2 regions of the Rummeliibacillus sp. NPDC094406 genome follow, and region 1 is predicted to be linked to the other one. Evidence: predicted binding sites of a transcription regulator. Region 1 holds the regulator's gene; the other holds the start of a gene.
What was found. Region 1 encodes CtsR, which represses protease genes until heat stress. Its sites were predicted from a motif close to ATGGTCAATAAAGGTCAAACA; they were not measured.

Region 1 (8,258 bases):
CACAGCCATTAACAACGAAATTCGGTTCTGATCAACACCTGTTGCCATTCTTTTTGGGTAGTTAAAGCTTGATGGTGTTACAAGCGCTTGAATTTCTACTAAGATCGGGCGTGTCCCTTCCATAGATGCAACAACGGTTGAACCTGGTGTGCCTTGCGATCGTTCTTGCAGAAACAACTCTGAGGGGTTTAACACTTCTTTTAAACCGTTCTGTAACATTTCAAAAATGGCAATCTCATTCGTAGAACCAAAACGATTTTTTTGACTACGTAAAATTCGATACGTATGATGACGTTCACCTTCAAAATACAACACGGTATCTACCATGTGTTCTAAAATACGAGGGCCAGCAATTTGCCCCTCTTTCGTTACATGTCCAACAAGGAAAATGGCAATATTCTTTGTCTTTGCAATTCTCATAAATTCCGCTGTACATTCACGAACTTGAGATACGCTCCCTGGTGCACTTGTCACATTTGGATGGTATACAGTTTGAATTGAATCCACAATAACAAACTTTGGTTGAACTTCTTCAATTGTTTGATTCAAAAATTCTAAATTTGTTTCCGAGTAAATATAAAGTTCCGGAGATTTGACTCCAAGTCGTTCTGCTCGTAACTTTGTTTGACGAACAGATTCCTCCCCTGAAATATAAAGAACTCGGTGACCTTTATTGGATAGTAATGCTGATACCTGTAGTAATAACGTGGATTTACCGATACCCGGATCCCCACCGATTAAGATAAGTGAACCTGGAACCACTCCACCTCCTAGGACGCGATTTAATTCTTTAAGTTCCGTCTCTATTCTTGGGGCTTCTTCTGATTCTACAGAAATAATAGGTGTTGCCTTTTGCGAGACATTTGTAGAATGTTGGAACGCTCCTCTTGGCCCTTTAGAAACAACCTCCACTTCTTCGACCATCGTATTCCATTCCCCACACCCAGGACATCTACCTAACCATTTTGGTGATTCGTAACCACATGAATTACAAAAGAATTTCGTTTTCTTTTTAACCATATTTCCTCCCATTAGAAAGTATTTCTCTTTTTCTTATATTATAAAACAAGGCATTCCAAATTTCTTATTTGGAATGCCTTGCAAGGCGTTAATTAACAGAATCGCCATAACGCATACATTATTTTGTTACTAATTCTTTTACATCTACAACGAATTGATCATCCTTAACATCAAAAACAACGCGTTGTCCTGTTAATATAGTTCCTTTTAAAATTTCCTCAGAAAGGCGATCTTCCACATGTTTTTGGATAGCACGACGCAATGGACGAGCTCCGTATTGTGGATCATATCCTTCTTTCGCAATTTTTTCGATTGCAGCTGGTGTTAACTCAAGTGTTATATTTTGTTCTTCTAGACGTTTTGTTAATGTTTTCGCCATTAGAACAACAATTTGATTTAGTTCTTCTTTTTCTAAAGAGTGGAAAACAATCATTTCGTCGATACGATTTAAAAACTCAGGTCGAAATGCCTTTTTCAATTCTTCCATCATAACGTTTTTAACATTTTCTTGACTTTGTGTTGCGCTTTGTGAACCAAAACCTAGAGATTTACGGTATTTTAATTCCTCTGCCCCAATATTAGAAGTCATAATAACTACTGTATTACGGAAATCAACAACGCGTCCTTTAGAATCTGTTAAACGCCCATCATCAAGTACTTGTAATAAAATATTGAAAACATCCGGATGTGCTTTTTCAATTTCATCAAGTAAGATAACAGAATATGGCTTGCGACGAACTTTTTCTGTTAGTTGACCACCTTCATCGAAACCTACATAACCTGGAGGTGAACCTACAAGACGTGAAGTCGAATGTTTTTCCATGTATTCGGACATATCAACCCGAATCATCGCATCCTCATCACCAAACATTACTTCTGCTAACGCACGACCAAGCTCTGTTTTACCGACACCGGTTGGACCTAAGAATATAAATGAACCAATTGGACGTTTTGGATCTTTTAATCCAGCTCGCGCTCGACGAATAGCTCTAGAAATTGCTTCAACTGCTTCACCTTGGCCAACGACGCGCTTGTGTAGTTCTTCTTCAAGATGTAGTAATTTTTCGGATTCTGCTTGTGCTAGTTTTGAAACAGGCACTCCTGTCCACATTGATACGACTTCCGCAATATCATTTACTGTTACTTTTGATTCTGCTTTGCCTTGCGCTTCTTTCCATTCTTTTTTTGTTGTATTTAATTTGTCTTTTAGTTTTTGTTCTGTATCACGCAATGATGCAGCTTTTTCAAATTCTTGTGATTGTACTGCAGCCATTTTCTCAGAATGTAGGGAATCTAATTGTTGTTCTAATTCCTTCAAGTCTGGTGGTGTTGTGAATGAACGTAAACGTACTTTTGAACCTGCTTCATCAATCAAGTCAATTGCTTTATCTGGTAAAAAGCGGTCTGAAATATAACGATCTGACATTTTTGCAGCGGCTTCAATTGCTGCGTCTGTAATTTTCACACGGTGATGTGCTTCATAACGATCACGTAAACCTTTAATAATTTGGATTGCTTCTTCCACAGAAGGTTCATCCACTTGAATTGGTTGGAAACGACGTTCAAGTGCTGCATCTTTTTCGATGTATTTACGGTACTCATCAAGTGTTGTAGCACCGATACATTGTAATTCACCACGAGCAAGAGATGGTTTTAAAATATTGGATGCATCAATGGCACCTTCTGCACCACCTGCACCAATTAATGTGTGTAATTCATCAATAAATAAGATAACATTACCTGCTTGGCGGATTTCATCCATTACCTTTTTCAAGCGATCTTCAAATTCGCCACGATATTTAGTACCCGCCACAACGGTACCCATATCTAAAGTCATGACGCGTTTGTCTCGCAATGTCTCTGGTACTTCATTGTTAATGATTTGTTGAGCAAGGCCTTCAGCAATTGCCGTTTTACCAACACCAGGTTCACCAATTAAAACTGGGTTATTTTTTGTACGTCTAGATAGTACTTCAATTACACGTGTTATTTCTTTGCTACGACCAATAACAGGATCTAAGCTTCCTTCTCTAGCAATTTGAGTAAGGTCACGCGCTAAGCTATCTAAAGTTGGTGTATTCGCTGCTGGAGCAGTATTATTATTTGCTTGTGGATGATCACTGCTACCTAAAAGTTGTAATACTTGTTGGCGTGCTTTATTTAGGCTTACTCCTGCATTATTTAATACTCGCGCTGCTACACCTTCACCCTCGCGAATTAGTGCTAGCAATAAATGTTCTGTACCAATGTAGGAATGGCCTAACTTACGAGATTCATCAACTGATAACTCGATTACTTTTTTAGCACGGGGTGTGTAATGTACAATAGGACCAACATTTTTTGTACCCATACCAACTAATTCTTCAATACCTTCTTCAATCATTTCAGAACTTACATCTATTGCTTCTAGCGCTTTTGCAGCGATTCCGCCACCTTCACGAATTAATCCTAACAGTATATGCTCGGTACCAATAGCTTCGTGTTTCATACGAATTGCCTCTTCTTGCGCAAGTTGTAAAACTTTTTGTGCACGCTGTGTAAAACGATTGTACATCATGAATATCCTCCCCTTCTTCACCGTTATACTATTGTTTAGAATCTGTATTATTAAATTGCAATTGTTCTCTAATTATAGATGCGCGGTATACATCTCTTTCATTTGTTTGGAGTGTTGTACCCGCATGTTGTTGTAAAAAGCCTGGTTGCATTATTAACATGCATTCATTTAAGATACGATCTGGAATCGTTGGGATAAGCCCTAAATCTATGCCCAATCGGACATTTGACAAACAATTCGCTGCTTCTTCGCTCGATAAAATTCTGGCATATTTTAAAACACCTAATGAACGATTCAAACGGTCAGACACAGCGACGGATGCATGCTCTAATAACGCTCGTCTTGCATCAATTTCCTTCTGGATGATTTGTTCAGCTACACTTTGTAAATCTAAAATAATATCCTCTTCAGGCTTTCCAAGTGTAATTTGATTCGAAATTTGATAATAGTTACCGACAGCTTCTGTTCCTTCTCCATAAATCCCTCGTACAACCATACCTAATCGTGCCATTGTATTGATAAGTGAACCCATTTGGTTCGTTACTGTTAAAGCTGGTAAATGCATCATCACAGACGCTCTTAAACCCGTGCCCGTATTAGTCGGACAACTTGTTAAGTAACCAAATGAATCATCAAAGGCATAAGGTAATTTGTTTTCTAATAAGCGATCTACTTCATCTGCCAAGTGATATGCTTTATCTAGTTGCAAACCTGGTTGTAAGCATTGAATTCGGATATGATCCTCTTCATTTACCATAATACTAATTGTTTCGTCTTCTGATACTAAGATTGATCCAGATTTTGTTTTATTTGCTAGTTGTGGGCTAATTAAATGTTTCTCCACTAACACTTGTCGTTGTAGTGCCGGCATATCATAGAGTGAGAAATAAGAGAACGGTATATTAAATTTTTCATCCCCATCAATAAGAGCATTCGATACCATTTTATCGATTTGTAAGGATTCTTCCTCTGAAAAAGCCCTTGGAAAACGGAAACCTGTTAAATTTCTTGCTAATCGAATACGTGTACTCATTATGATATCTCCATAATCAATATCGCCGCGCATCCAAATAGGTGGTTTACTTTTAAGAAAGTGGTCAATGTTCATCCCTTCCCTCACCTCCTACTTGTAGCTTTTTTTCTAATGCACGAACTTGGTCTCGAATGTTTGCCGCATCTTCAAAACGCTCTTCTTCAACAGCCACTTTCATATCTTGACGTAAAGCTTCAATCTGCCGTTTCATTTGATAACTTTCATTTATAGAGCCTGGAACTTTTCCTATGTGTTCTGTTGCACCATTATGCAGACGCTTTAGCACTTGCGGTAGCTGTTCTTTAAATGTATCGTAACAAGTTGGACAATTAAATTTGCCTTCTTCTAAAAACTTTCTATATGTCATTCCACACTGAGGACAGCTTTCATTTTGTACTTTAGCCTGTGTATTACTAATTGGTACTGATTGCACAGACCAGCTAGGTGTTCCAAACCAATTTGAAAATAATTTTTGCATTGCATTCGGACTTTCATCTGAATCAAGGTTCAAGTGAAAGTGATCTAATTGCTTGTTGCATACATCACAGAAGTGTCTCGTAACTTTTTTGCCGTTTTTCATCTGTGTAACTGTGATAGTAGCGGGTCGCTGTTTACAATTTTCACAAATCATCTCTTGCACCTCTTTACGTTTGCTTATCATACTTTAACGCTAGTAACATTGCATGCAAAATTCGTGCGCGTAACTCATCTCGCGCAGGCAAATTAATGCACAGCACTGAACGATCAAGGGCCGCAATCATCATTTTCGCTTCTCTACGAGTAATTACATCTTCATCAATCAAACGGAAAATATAGTCTTGTGCCATCGTTTGAGAAATAGAATCACCAACCTGATGCAAAATTTCGTTAATCAATTCTGCTTCTGAATCAGCCTTTATGCGTAATATTCGAATATAACCGCCACCACCACGTTTGCTTTCAACTAAATACCCACGTTCTGCAGTAAATCTTGTATTAATAACATAATTTATTTGAGATGGTACACATTGAAATTTATCTGCAATTTCGCTTCGCTTGATTTCAATATGACCTTTACCACCTAATTCAATAACTTCCTTCAAATACCCTTCTATAATGTCAGAGATATTTCGCATTTTAGCTTCCACCTCACTTACATCACTGACTTTGACTATCTTTGACTATATTATATAAGGTCATAAAAAATGACGCAAATATTCTGCATTCTTCTTTTGATTTTTACATCATACTATACACAAAAAGCATACCGCTACATGCAGTATGCTCATTAATTAACGTATTAAATCCATTTTCCAACAATCGGATATTCCCATGTTTCACCTTTCAATGCCTTAACAATACCGATGATCGGCACAATAACCACCATAAGTCCAAATATGATCATCATTGGGATACCAATAATGGCCAATATGATTGTAATTGTCAAAATTCCCCCAATAATCACCAATAACCACATAACAAATTGGAATAATAACGCTTGAACGGATAAACGTTTAACTTCCTCGTCTTTTATAAAAATAAAGAAGAGAATCGGTACTAAACATGGCGCAAAAAATGCACTTGCATGTAATATTACTTTCAGTCCTTTTTCTTCCACTTTCAATCACTCACTTTCAATTCACCGTTATAACTAATTTACGTTGTACATTTCGAATAGTTTCATTCTTTAGAATTTTTTTGTTGGAACATTTCAGGTTACTTTGCGTCTTTTCTAATATCACATAGTAAGGGGGATTTTCTCCTATGAAGAAGGCTTTTTTGTTAGTAGGAATAATTCTGATTAGCTTACTCATTTTCATTGGCATGCCATACTGCTTATTAAAAAGCTCCCTTATGCATGATTGCAATGAACAAACAACAACATGTACCAAAACAATTCAACATAAACTATCTCGTACTACTTCAGACCACTCTAATTCACGAGATTCCTATATATTAGAAAAAGTTTCAACTAGTACACCTTTTAAACAATGGCTAGTTAACCATTAATTAAACTTTTACAAAAGCTCCTCTTATGAGTGGCTTTTTTTAATTTTAGGGCTTCGTTAGACTGACGGTTGTCTTTTGTGCTTTTTCTCCTGCGGTTACTCATAGCATAAAACAATTACTATAGCAACAGATGAATAAAATTCATGGCAACCTTGACCTTTTTGTGAGAGGATAGGAATAACAACAGTTGAAATGAGGAGTAGCTATGATTCGAACGCTTGGAGTGACAACTGACCAACAACTTAAAATGGATTTTCCATTAGAAGAAATTAAAGAGGGAAAATTTGATTGGTATTGGGTAGATTTTGAAAAGCCTAGTGCTTCGGAAGATGTCCTATTAGATCAATTCTTTCATTTTCACCCACTTGCCATTGAGGATTGCTTAATGCGATTACAGCGTCCAAAATTAGACTATTATGATGATTATCATTTCCTTGTTGCACATAAGATTAATGAGGAAACTTTTGAAGCCGAAGAAGTAAACTTGTTCGTATCTCCTAATTTCGTCGTTACTTATCACAAATCATCCGTCCCAGAATTTGATGTTGTTCGCAAACGCTTGATGAATCGACCTCAGACATGGGAACGAGGAACCTTATTTGTGATGTATCAAGCGATTGATAAAATTGTCGATAGTTATTTCCCAATGGTCTACAATATTGAGGATCATTTAAATGAAATTGAAGATCAATTAAATTATCAAAACAGCACTAAGTCTATGCGCTATGTATTTGACTTAAGAAGTGATTTACTTCATATAAGACGTACTATCTTACCGATGCGTGATTTACTTTATCGAATATTAAATTCTTACCGTTTCCATCTAGATGAACAGGAACGTGCCTATTTCGGCGATATTCATGACCATTTAGTCAAGTTAACCGAAATGGTGGAATCTAATCGTGAACTAACGGCAGATATGCGAGATAGTCACATGTCTGTAAATGCTAGCCGCATGAATGGTATTATGATGATTTTGACGATCATTTCATCTATATTTATTCCTTTAACATTCATTGCTGGCGTATATGGCATGAATTTTAAAAATATGCCCGAACTAGAGTGGCATTATGGCTATTTTATCGTCTTATTAATCATGTTAGGCATTGCTATTTCAATGCTTGGCTGGTTCAAATATAAAGGCTGGTTTAACTTATTTAAGCCCTAAAAAACACATCATTAATTGTTCTAGAATACTAACAATTAGTGATGTGTTTTTTATAGTAAAATCTGGTTTTAATGAGTTTACTCTTCTTTATCTTTTAAGCCAAACATAATAAACGATAAAATATATGTTACAACTGTTGCACCCACCGTAATCATAATACGATGATTCATTGGTACTGCCGTGTAATTTGAATTTAGCAACATCATTGAAGACACCGCAACAACGGCCGCTAATGGTAATGCAAATTTCATACCTCGCTGTTTATCCATTTCGAGTACATTCCTTTTTCCTAATGTTTTCTTTATTGTAGCACGCTAACATATTTACCGTAACTTGAAAACAGCATAAATTTCTTGTTTTAACTGAAAATATATAATAGTTTGTAACAATGTTTTCATTAATAGAAATCATTTCGTCTAGATCTTTAATCATAGTTAAATTTCCAATTTTACCTGATAGATGAACTCCAAAAGCTTCAAATTACTTAGGTC
Region 2 (8,258 bases), on a different contig from region 1:
GAGACATCTAACTATACTGCAGGAGATCATGTGCAAGCGCTGTATGACCATGTTGGTAAGAATTTTATTCAAACCATTTTAATTAACGATGAAGAGGTACCAAAAGCAATTAGGGAAGCTTATATTAAAGAGTCTGCAGAGCCTGTACAATTCGACGTTGAGCGATTAGAAAGTATGGGACTAGAAGTCGTGAAAAAGGATATTGCAAATATTCATGATGGTGTTGTGCGCCATGAAGCGAACCGTGTTGCTGCATGGTTAGTAGAATATGCCACAAATTATCAACAAAACAAGCAAAAGTTGTCGAATTAGCGTAAAATAAATTATTGATAGAGAGGGGGAGTCGATATGTCATTTGCTTCGGAAACAAAAAAAGAACTAACTCAAGTTGAAGCAGAAGATACAAGCTTAAAAGCAGAACTATCTGCCCTTATCCGAATGAATGGTTCTCTGTCATTTGCTAATCGTCAATTGAGTCTTGACGTGCAAACTGAAAATGCAGCAATTGCTCGTAGAATGTACACCATTTTGAAAAAATTATATAACTATCGAATCGAGCTCTTAGTGCGTAAGAAAATGCGACTTAAGAAAAATAATGTTTATATTTGTCGAGTACGTGAAGGTGCAAAAGAGTTACTAGAAGAGCTACATATTCTCTCGGGTAATTTTCTTTTTAATCATACGATTTCAAAAGAGTTAATCCACACTGAAGAAAATAAAAGAGCCTATTTACGTGGAGCATTTTTAGCGGGAGGCTCTGTCAATAACCCTGAAACGTCTTCGTATCATTTAGAAGTGTACTCTTTATATAAGGAACACGGGGAAGCGTTGATGAACTTGATGAATCATTTTGAACTCAATGCAAAAACAATTGAGCGTAAAAAAGGTTTTGTTACCTATTTAAAAGAAGCAGAGAAGATTTCAGATTTTCTAAGTCTTGTAGGTGCGCACCAAGCCATGCTAAAATTTGAAGATGTACGAATTGTTCGTGATATGCGCAATAGTGTTAATAGACTAGTTAATTGCGAAACAGCCAACTTAAACAAAACAATTGGAGCAGCAATTCGCCAAGTGGATAATATACGCTATATCGATAACATGATTGGTATTGAACAACTACCGGAAAAACTGCGTGAAATTGCAAGATTACGGGTAGAATATCAAGAAGTAACATTAAAAGAACTCGGTGAAATGGTATCAACAGGTGTCGTTAGTAAATCAGGTGTAAATCATCGTCTACGCAAAATTGACGAAATTGCTGAAGCGCTAAGACGTGGAGAAAAACTAAAAGTTTAGTGACATCATTTCACCGTTCTACAATATGAAGGAATTGCTAGCTTTTATAAACAGCTATGCTATAAAGTGTAAGTAAATCAAGAACTTAAAAATTCCTATTATTTAAGATAATGTAAAAGTAATGTAAAATGTACTTATTAAAAAAGGGGGAGCAATTGTGGTAGAAAAACAAGTAGTAGTAAATCTTAAATCAGGATTACAAGCAAGACAAGCGGCGTTATTTGTACAAGAAGCAAATCGTCACACTGCCGATGTCTTCCTACAAAAAGATGATAAAAAGGTAAATGCCAAAAGCATCATGGGAATTATGAGCTTAGCCATTGCTAGAGGAACTTCAATAACATTAAGTGCAGAAGGTAATGACGAAGAGAAAGCATTAGAAAAACTTGTTAAAATAATTGAAGACGAAGACTAATGTAATTCAAGAAGTGCGGTGTGGAACAATTTAGTTGTTCTACACCGCTTTTTTAATTGGATAGAGGCCCAGAAACCTCGGATAGTACCCAAAATTTCATGGATAGTAACAAAAAAACGACAAGACTCTATTCGAGCCTTGCCGTTCCCGCTGTTTCTTGTTTATTTTTTTAATTCATTACGTTCCATAATATGGTCGATTAAACCGTATTCTTTTGCTTGTGTGGCAGTCATGTAGTTATCACGATCTGTATCTCGAGCGATGACTTCGATAGGCTGACCAGTACGTTCAGATAGGATACCGTTTAATTTTTCGCGTGTTTTTAAGATATGTTTTGCAGCGATTTCGATTTCAGTTGCTTGACCTTGTGCACCACCTAGAGGTTGGTGAATCATAACTTCACAGTTTGGTAAAGCATAGCGTTTACCTTTTGTGCCAGCTGTAAGTAAGAATGATCCCATTGATGCGCACATACCCATACCAACTGTTTGTACATCTGGTTTGATGAATTGCATTGTATCGTAAATAGCCATGCCAGCTGTTACGCTACCGCCAGGAGAGTTGATGTAAAGGAAAATGTCCTTTTCAGGATTTTCCGCTTCAAGGAATAACAATTGAGATACAACTGCATTCGCAACGTTGTCATCAATAGCACTTCCAAGCATAATGATGCGGTCTTTTAGTAAACGAGAGTAGATGTCATAAGCACGTTCACCGCGGTTTGTTTGTTCAATAACTGTAGGTATTAAGTTCATGTGAATAGCCTCCTCAATTAAATAAGGTAATTTCGTCTTCAATATGCTGAAATTCTTTATATATATTTCAGCTGTAACCTTATCATACACATTATGGTCAATAAAGGTCAAATATTACGATTATTTTTTTACCTTATTGAATTGTTCCTATTTAATTTGTATAATAGATAAGTCGCAAATACTTTTTTGCCCACGTAGTTTAACGGATAAAACATAAGATTCCGGTTCTTAGGCTGGGGGTTCGATTCCCTCCGTGGGCGTACTAAAACAAAGCACAAACCCTTATGATATAAGGGCTTGTGTATATAAGGGAGTAGAACTAGTATTAGTTATACCCAATTTTTCCCTTGGAAAATCATCCTCTAATCATTTTTTTGATTAGAGGATTTTTTTATTCTCAAATATATAGATAAGCTGAGTTATGAATAGCTATCTTTTAAAACCATTCTCCATGTATAACTTATAAAATTATGAATTGTTGTCAAAACTATCGTTTATCAATAAATGATGGAAGGTAAATAAATGAAGAACGCGGGAACCATTAGTATTTTACATGTTGTATTCTTGACGATGACGTTCATTGGTTTAAAAAATCATGTAACCGTTATTCCATCAATATTAAAGTCTGCTGGAAGAGATGGGTGGGCATCTGTTTTACTTGGAGCATTTGTAACCTTTATATGGTTGTTTCTTATAGTTTATGTCCATAATAAATCTAACCAAGAGCCGATTAAAGATTGGTTAAAACAAAAAATAGGAAAAGTTGGATCATCGATTGTCTTATATATTACAGCTTTCTATTTACTCTTACTTGCAGCGTTTACGATGAGAGAAACGTTACTTTGGGTTTCTACAACCTTTTTACAGAAGACGCCAGTTGTTATTTTGTTAGTCATTTATGCAGCGCTTATTATTTTTCTTGCTACATTGGGTTTGCAAACTATTGTCATAGTAAACGTATTTGTATTAACGGGTGTAGTTATTTTTGGTTTTTTTGTGGCATTTGTCAATATAAAAGTGAAGGATTATGAGCTATTACGACCGTTTTTTGAACATGGGCTAGAACCAGTTTTAATGGGGGCTGTTTACCCTGCATCTGGATTTGTTGAGTTACTGCTGCTACTTTTTATTCATCATCAAATACAAAATCGTATGCGATGGTATCATTTTGCAATAATGCTCCTCATATTAGTGGGCTTAACAACAGGTCCACTCATTGGAGCTATTACAGAGTTTGGACCATCGGAAGCAGCGAAGCAGAGGTATCCAGCTTATGAAGAATGGGGTCTAGCAACAATTGGGCGTTTTATTGAACATATAGATTTCTTCTCTATTTATCAGTGGCTAACTGGGACATTCCTAAGAGTAAGTCTTATCTTATATATTTGTTCAGACATATTGAATATGTCTGAAGATAAAAAACAAATTTGGACTAAGCTTGCGCCGCCATTTTTTTTCATCTGTTTATCGTTAATTCTTTTGAAAGATAATGTTTTTTTGGATATTAATGGAAAATATTTTTTAATAAGTACTTTTCTCTTCTTTATCATATTATCGTTATTCCTTTCGATTGTTGCATTAGCATCGGGAAAGTCATCCAAAAAAGATAAAGATAAAAATGACAAGAAAGGTGGTGAAGAACAATCGAACCAAGTGAAAACTCAATGAATTTGAATGTCTTGCAGCAGTTATTTCAGAAATCTGCAGATGTTAAATTCCAACAGTATAAATTTGATAATCATACAATACATCTCATCACATGTGAATCAATGATTGATCTGCAGTTATTAAATGAAGTCATTGTCCCACGTGTTGGGTTCTTATGTAGTAATTTGACGGATGAATCCCTAGAAAAACAAGTGGAATCGCAATTGTATGTCCCAGATTTAAAAAAAGTGAAGGATGAACAAGAAGCGATATTACTAGTATATACAGGTTTTGTTCTACTTTATTTCGAAGAAGGAAAGCTCCTTTTTTCCAGTAATATTGCCAAAAAACCAAATCGTAATCCTGAAGAGACACGTACAGAAGTAACCATAAAAGGACCAAGGGATAACTTTATAGAAGATATCGCTGTAAATATTGCTTTAGTAAGAAAACGCTTGCCAACCAATTCCTTGTGCGTCGAAAAATTAGAAGCGGGAAAACGTTCAAAAACGAAAGTTGCCATTCTATATTTTGATGATATTGCAAATAAAGATATATTAAATGGAATAAAAGAGCAGATTAGTAAAGTTGACACAGATGCTGTATGGAGTGCTGATTTATTTATGGAACGTATAAATAATGGTGCCCTTATGTTCCCAAGACATGAATATTCGGGGAGACCAGATTATGCTGTTCAATCTCTTGTTAGAGGAAGGTTCATTATATTTGTTGATGGAACATCATATGCAATGGTTACCCCAGTCAATCTATTTTTATTATTAAAGACAAGTGAGGATAATGAATATCCAGTAGTCTTTGGTTCAGTTCAACGAGTAATGCGAATTGTTGGGCTATTAGTTGGTGCACTTCTACCAGCATTTTGGCTTTGCTTAACAACTTTTCATCAAAATCAATTGCCATTCCAACTTTTAGCAACCGTTGTTCAAGCAAGTACAGGACTTCCTTTCCCTGCAGCACTTGAAATGCTCGTTATGCTGGCCATGTTTGAGCTCTTTCGTGAGGCGGGCTTACGTCTTCCAATTGTCCTAGGTGGTACGATTGGTGTTGTAGGTGGGTTAATTATTGGAGATGCAGCTATTCGAGCAGGTATTACAAGTCCTGCGATGGTTGTGATTATAGCTACTTCGACTATTGCAACATTTACACTCGTTAACCAATCACTAGTAACAGCGGTCAGTGCATTACGTGTTTTATTTATTTTAGTATCTGCATTATTCGGGTTCTTCGGCTTTTTTTTATCATTATTCTTTACAATTGCTCTTTTATCAAATATAAGGATATTTGGAGTTCCTTATATGAATATTACAGCAGATCTAAGTTGGTCAACCATAACTAAGTCTTTATTTCGATTACCCGCAAAGAAATATACTAAGCGTCCAGAATCTTTAAATACTCTAGATAATACAAGGACTCAAGATCAAACAAATACTCAAGATCAAACAGGGACTCAGGGTCAAACAAATACTCAAGGTCAAACAAATACTCAGGGTCAAACAAATACTCAAGGTCAAACAGGGACTCAGGGTCAAACAAATACTCAAGGTCAAACAAATACTCAAGATCAAACAGGGACTCAGGGTCAAACAAATACTCAAGGTCAAACAAATACTCAAGATCAAACAGGGACTCAGGGTCAAATAAATAGTCAAGGTCAAACAGGGACTCAGGGTCAAACAAATACTCAAGGTCAAACAAATACTCAGGGTCAAACAAATACTCAAGGTCAGACAAATACTCAAGGTCAAACAAATACTCAAGGTCAGACAAATACTCAGGATCAAACAAATACTCAAGGTCAAACAAATACTCAAGATCAAACAAATACTCAAGGTCAAACAAATACTCAAGGTCAAACAAATACTCAAGGTCAAACAAATACTCAAAGTCAAACAAATACTCAGGATCAAACAAATACTCAAAGTCAAACAAATAATCAAGGTCAGACAAATACTCAAGATCAAACAAATACTCAAGGTCAGACAAATACTCAAGCTCAAACAAATAATCAAGGTCAGACAAATACTCAAGATCAAACAAATAATCAAGGTCAGACAAATACTACTCAAGGTCAGACAAATAATCAAGGTCAGACAAATACTCAAGATCAAACAAATAATCAAGTTCAGACAAATAATCAAGTTCAGACAAATACTCAAGATCAAACAAATAATCAAGGTCAGACAAATACTACTCAAGGTCAGACAAATAATCAAGGTCAGACAAATACTCAAGATCAAACAAATAATCAAGTTCAGACAAATACTCAAGATCAAACAAATAATCAAGGTCAGACAAATACTCAAGATCAAACTAAGACTCAAGAGGGAAAAAATGAATAAGAAAATACTGATAGTACTTATAATGCTCATAACGCTAATCTCAGGATGTTGGGATACAAAAGAACCTGAGCGAATGCTCTATATTTACGGAGTAGGTGTTGGTTATAAAGATGGAAAAATCGAAATATATACTCAAATTATTGATTTTGCCAACATAGCAAAATCTGAACAACCTCCTAACCCTAATAATATTCAGGCTGAAGTGGGACATTCGTCTGGTAAAACAGAACAAGAAGCGTTTTATAATTTGTACAAATCAATGGATGAAGAACTTTATTGGGGGCATCTTGCATATATAGTTTTTTCTGAAGATTTGCTTAAATCCGGAAAGATGGATTCATTTATTAATCCCTTTATCCGATTTCTAAATACAAGATATCTAACTTGGGTGTATAGCACGAATGAGCCTTTGAAAGAGGTCATGTTAGTAACACCTATTCTTAATAAAGCAATATCATTATCTAAATTATCAGATCCTTTAAATTCATTTAGACAAGATTCTACGATTGAGCCTTTGAATGTTCGACAGTTAATACTCAAACTAGACGAGCCGAGTTATGAAGTGGCTATCCCCTCCGTGTCACTTCTTCATAATTGGGAAACGGAAAAAGAAAAGAATATGATTACTACTCTAAATGGAGTGAGTGTAGTTACTCCAAAGGGATTTAAAGGGAACATCTCAGGCGATAAAGCAAAAGGATTACCGTGGATGGATAAGAAAACCAAAAGAGCAGAATTGTCAATTATGCTTGACTCTGAGGGAAAGCGTTATATTACCGGTAACGGAAAAGTGGATGCTGTAAAAGTTACGCCAATCGTTAAAAATAATTCGGTTTCCTTTGATGTAAATATAAAAATGGAAGTAGAGTTGGGGGGATTCCAAGGAAGTATAAAAGAAAAAACAGTTAAAAAAGAAGTGGAAAAGGAAGTTAAAAAGGAGATTAGAGATACTTTTAAAGAAGGATTAAGTATTGATGCTGATGTCTACAATCTATCTGAATATCTATATCGCAAAGATCCAAAAGCGTGGAAGAAACTTCAAAAAAACGGGAAAGTTGAATTAAATGAGAATTCTATTCGTAATATTAAAGTAGATATTTTAGTCAATTCAGGAAGAAAGAATTTTAAAGAAACACTTAGAAGGTAAAGAATAACATGATGAATTCTATTTGATAGAGTAAATAATGTCAAAAGACATTAAAAAGCAGTTCATCCTCTATTTTAGGGGGTGAGCTGCTTTTTGTTAATTTTCATCAATTGGTTGTTCTTCTTTGATAAGACGCCAAATATAATTTGCGATTTCTCGTGCTTCAGATGCATGCGTTGTTTTTGTAAATGATTTACGGAAAGGTGTAAGGAGTGCTTCAATTATGAATAATTTGGGTTCTGTTTGTTGAAATTCAGCTAATATATAATTTGCATATTCAACTCCAGATTTTGGATCACTCTTTGATAATCCTTCGATAAAACCTTTTAGTTGTTTTATGATCATGTTTTTATTAATCACTATATGCTCAACACTATTTTTTATATAGTGAATTGTTTCTACACCTATTAGAACCTCTTTCGTTTCTAACATGCGCGGGATAATAGCATCAATATTTCTAAGCGCCATTTTGACAACAGCTTCAGGGTCCACACAACGATCTTCAGCAACTAGTAATGTTCGAATGGTGTGTTGAATCATTGCGAATACTTGAACCGCACATTCGTAACTCATTACACTGATTTCTTTACCATAGACTTCAACTAATCGAGTAGAGAGCCAATCAAGTTCTTGTAGAT

Region 2: clpP (ATP-dependent Clp endopeptidase proteolytic subunit ClpP) is a predicted target of CtsR. The motif match lies at 2,560-2,580, and genes of this name have one in related genera.

What each region holds. Positions count from the first base shown of each region.
Region 1 covers NZ_JBIWGZ010000009.1:51,275-59,532, forward strand. The annotation lists gene radA (DNA repair protein RadA) at 1-1,020, opposite strand, end outside; gene ACIQ4I_RS18825 (ATP-dependent Clp protease ATP-binding subunit) at 1,139-3,577, opposite strand; gene mcsB (protein-arginine kinase McsB) at 3,606-4,685, opposite strand; gene ACIQ4I_RS18835 (UvrB/UvrC motif-containing protein) at 4,675-5,241, opposite strand; gene ACIQ4I_RS18840 (CtsR family transcriptional regulator) at 5,255-5,725, opposite strand; gene ACIQ4I_RS18845 (magnetosome magnetite crystal formation protein family) at 5,890-6,207, opposite strand; gene ACIQ4I_RS18850 (hypothetical protein) at 6,354-6,599, shown strand; gene corA (magnesium/cobalt transporter CorA) at 6,805-7,767, shown strand; gene ACIQ4I_RS18860 (hypothetical protein) at 7,845-8,036, opposite strand.
Region 2 covers NZ_JBIWGZ010000006.1:136,294-144,551, reverse strand. The annotation lists gene ACIQ4I_RS15895 (gluconeogenesis factor YvcK family protein) at 1-312, shown strand, start outside; gene whiA (DNA-binding protein WhiA) at 349-1,296, shown strand; gene ACIQ4I_RS15885 (HPr family phosphocarrier protein) at 1,454-1,711, shown strand; gene clpP (ATP-dependent Clp endopeptidase proteolytic subunit ClpP) at 1,873-2,466, opposite strand; tRNA gene ACIQ4I_RS15875 (tRNA-Arg) at 2,655-2,726, shown strand; gene ACIQ4I_RS15870 (GerAB/ArcD/ProY family transporter) at 2,989-4,134, shown strand; gene ACIQ4I_RS15865 (spore germination protein) at 4,131-6,473, shown strand; gene ACIQ4I_RS15860 (Ger(x)C family spore germination protein) at 6,466-7,620, shown strand; gene ACIQ4I_RS15855 (TetR/AcrR family transcriptional regulator) at 7,717-8,258, opposite strand, start outside.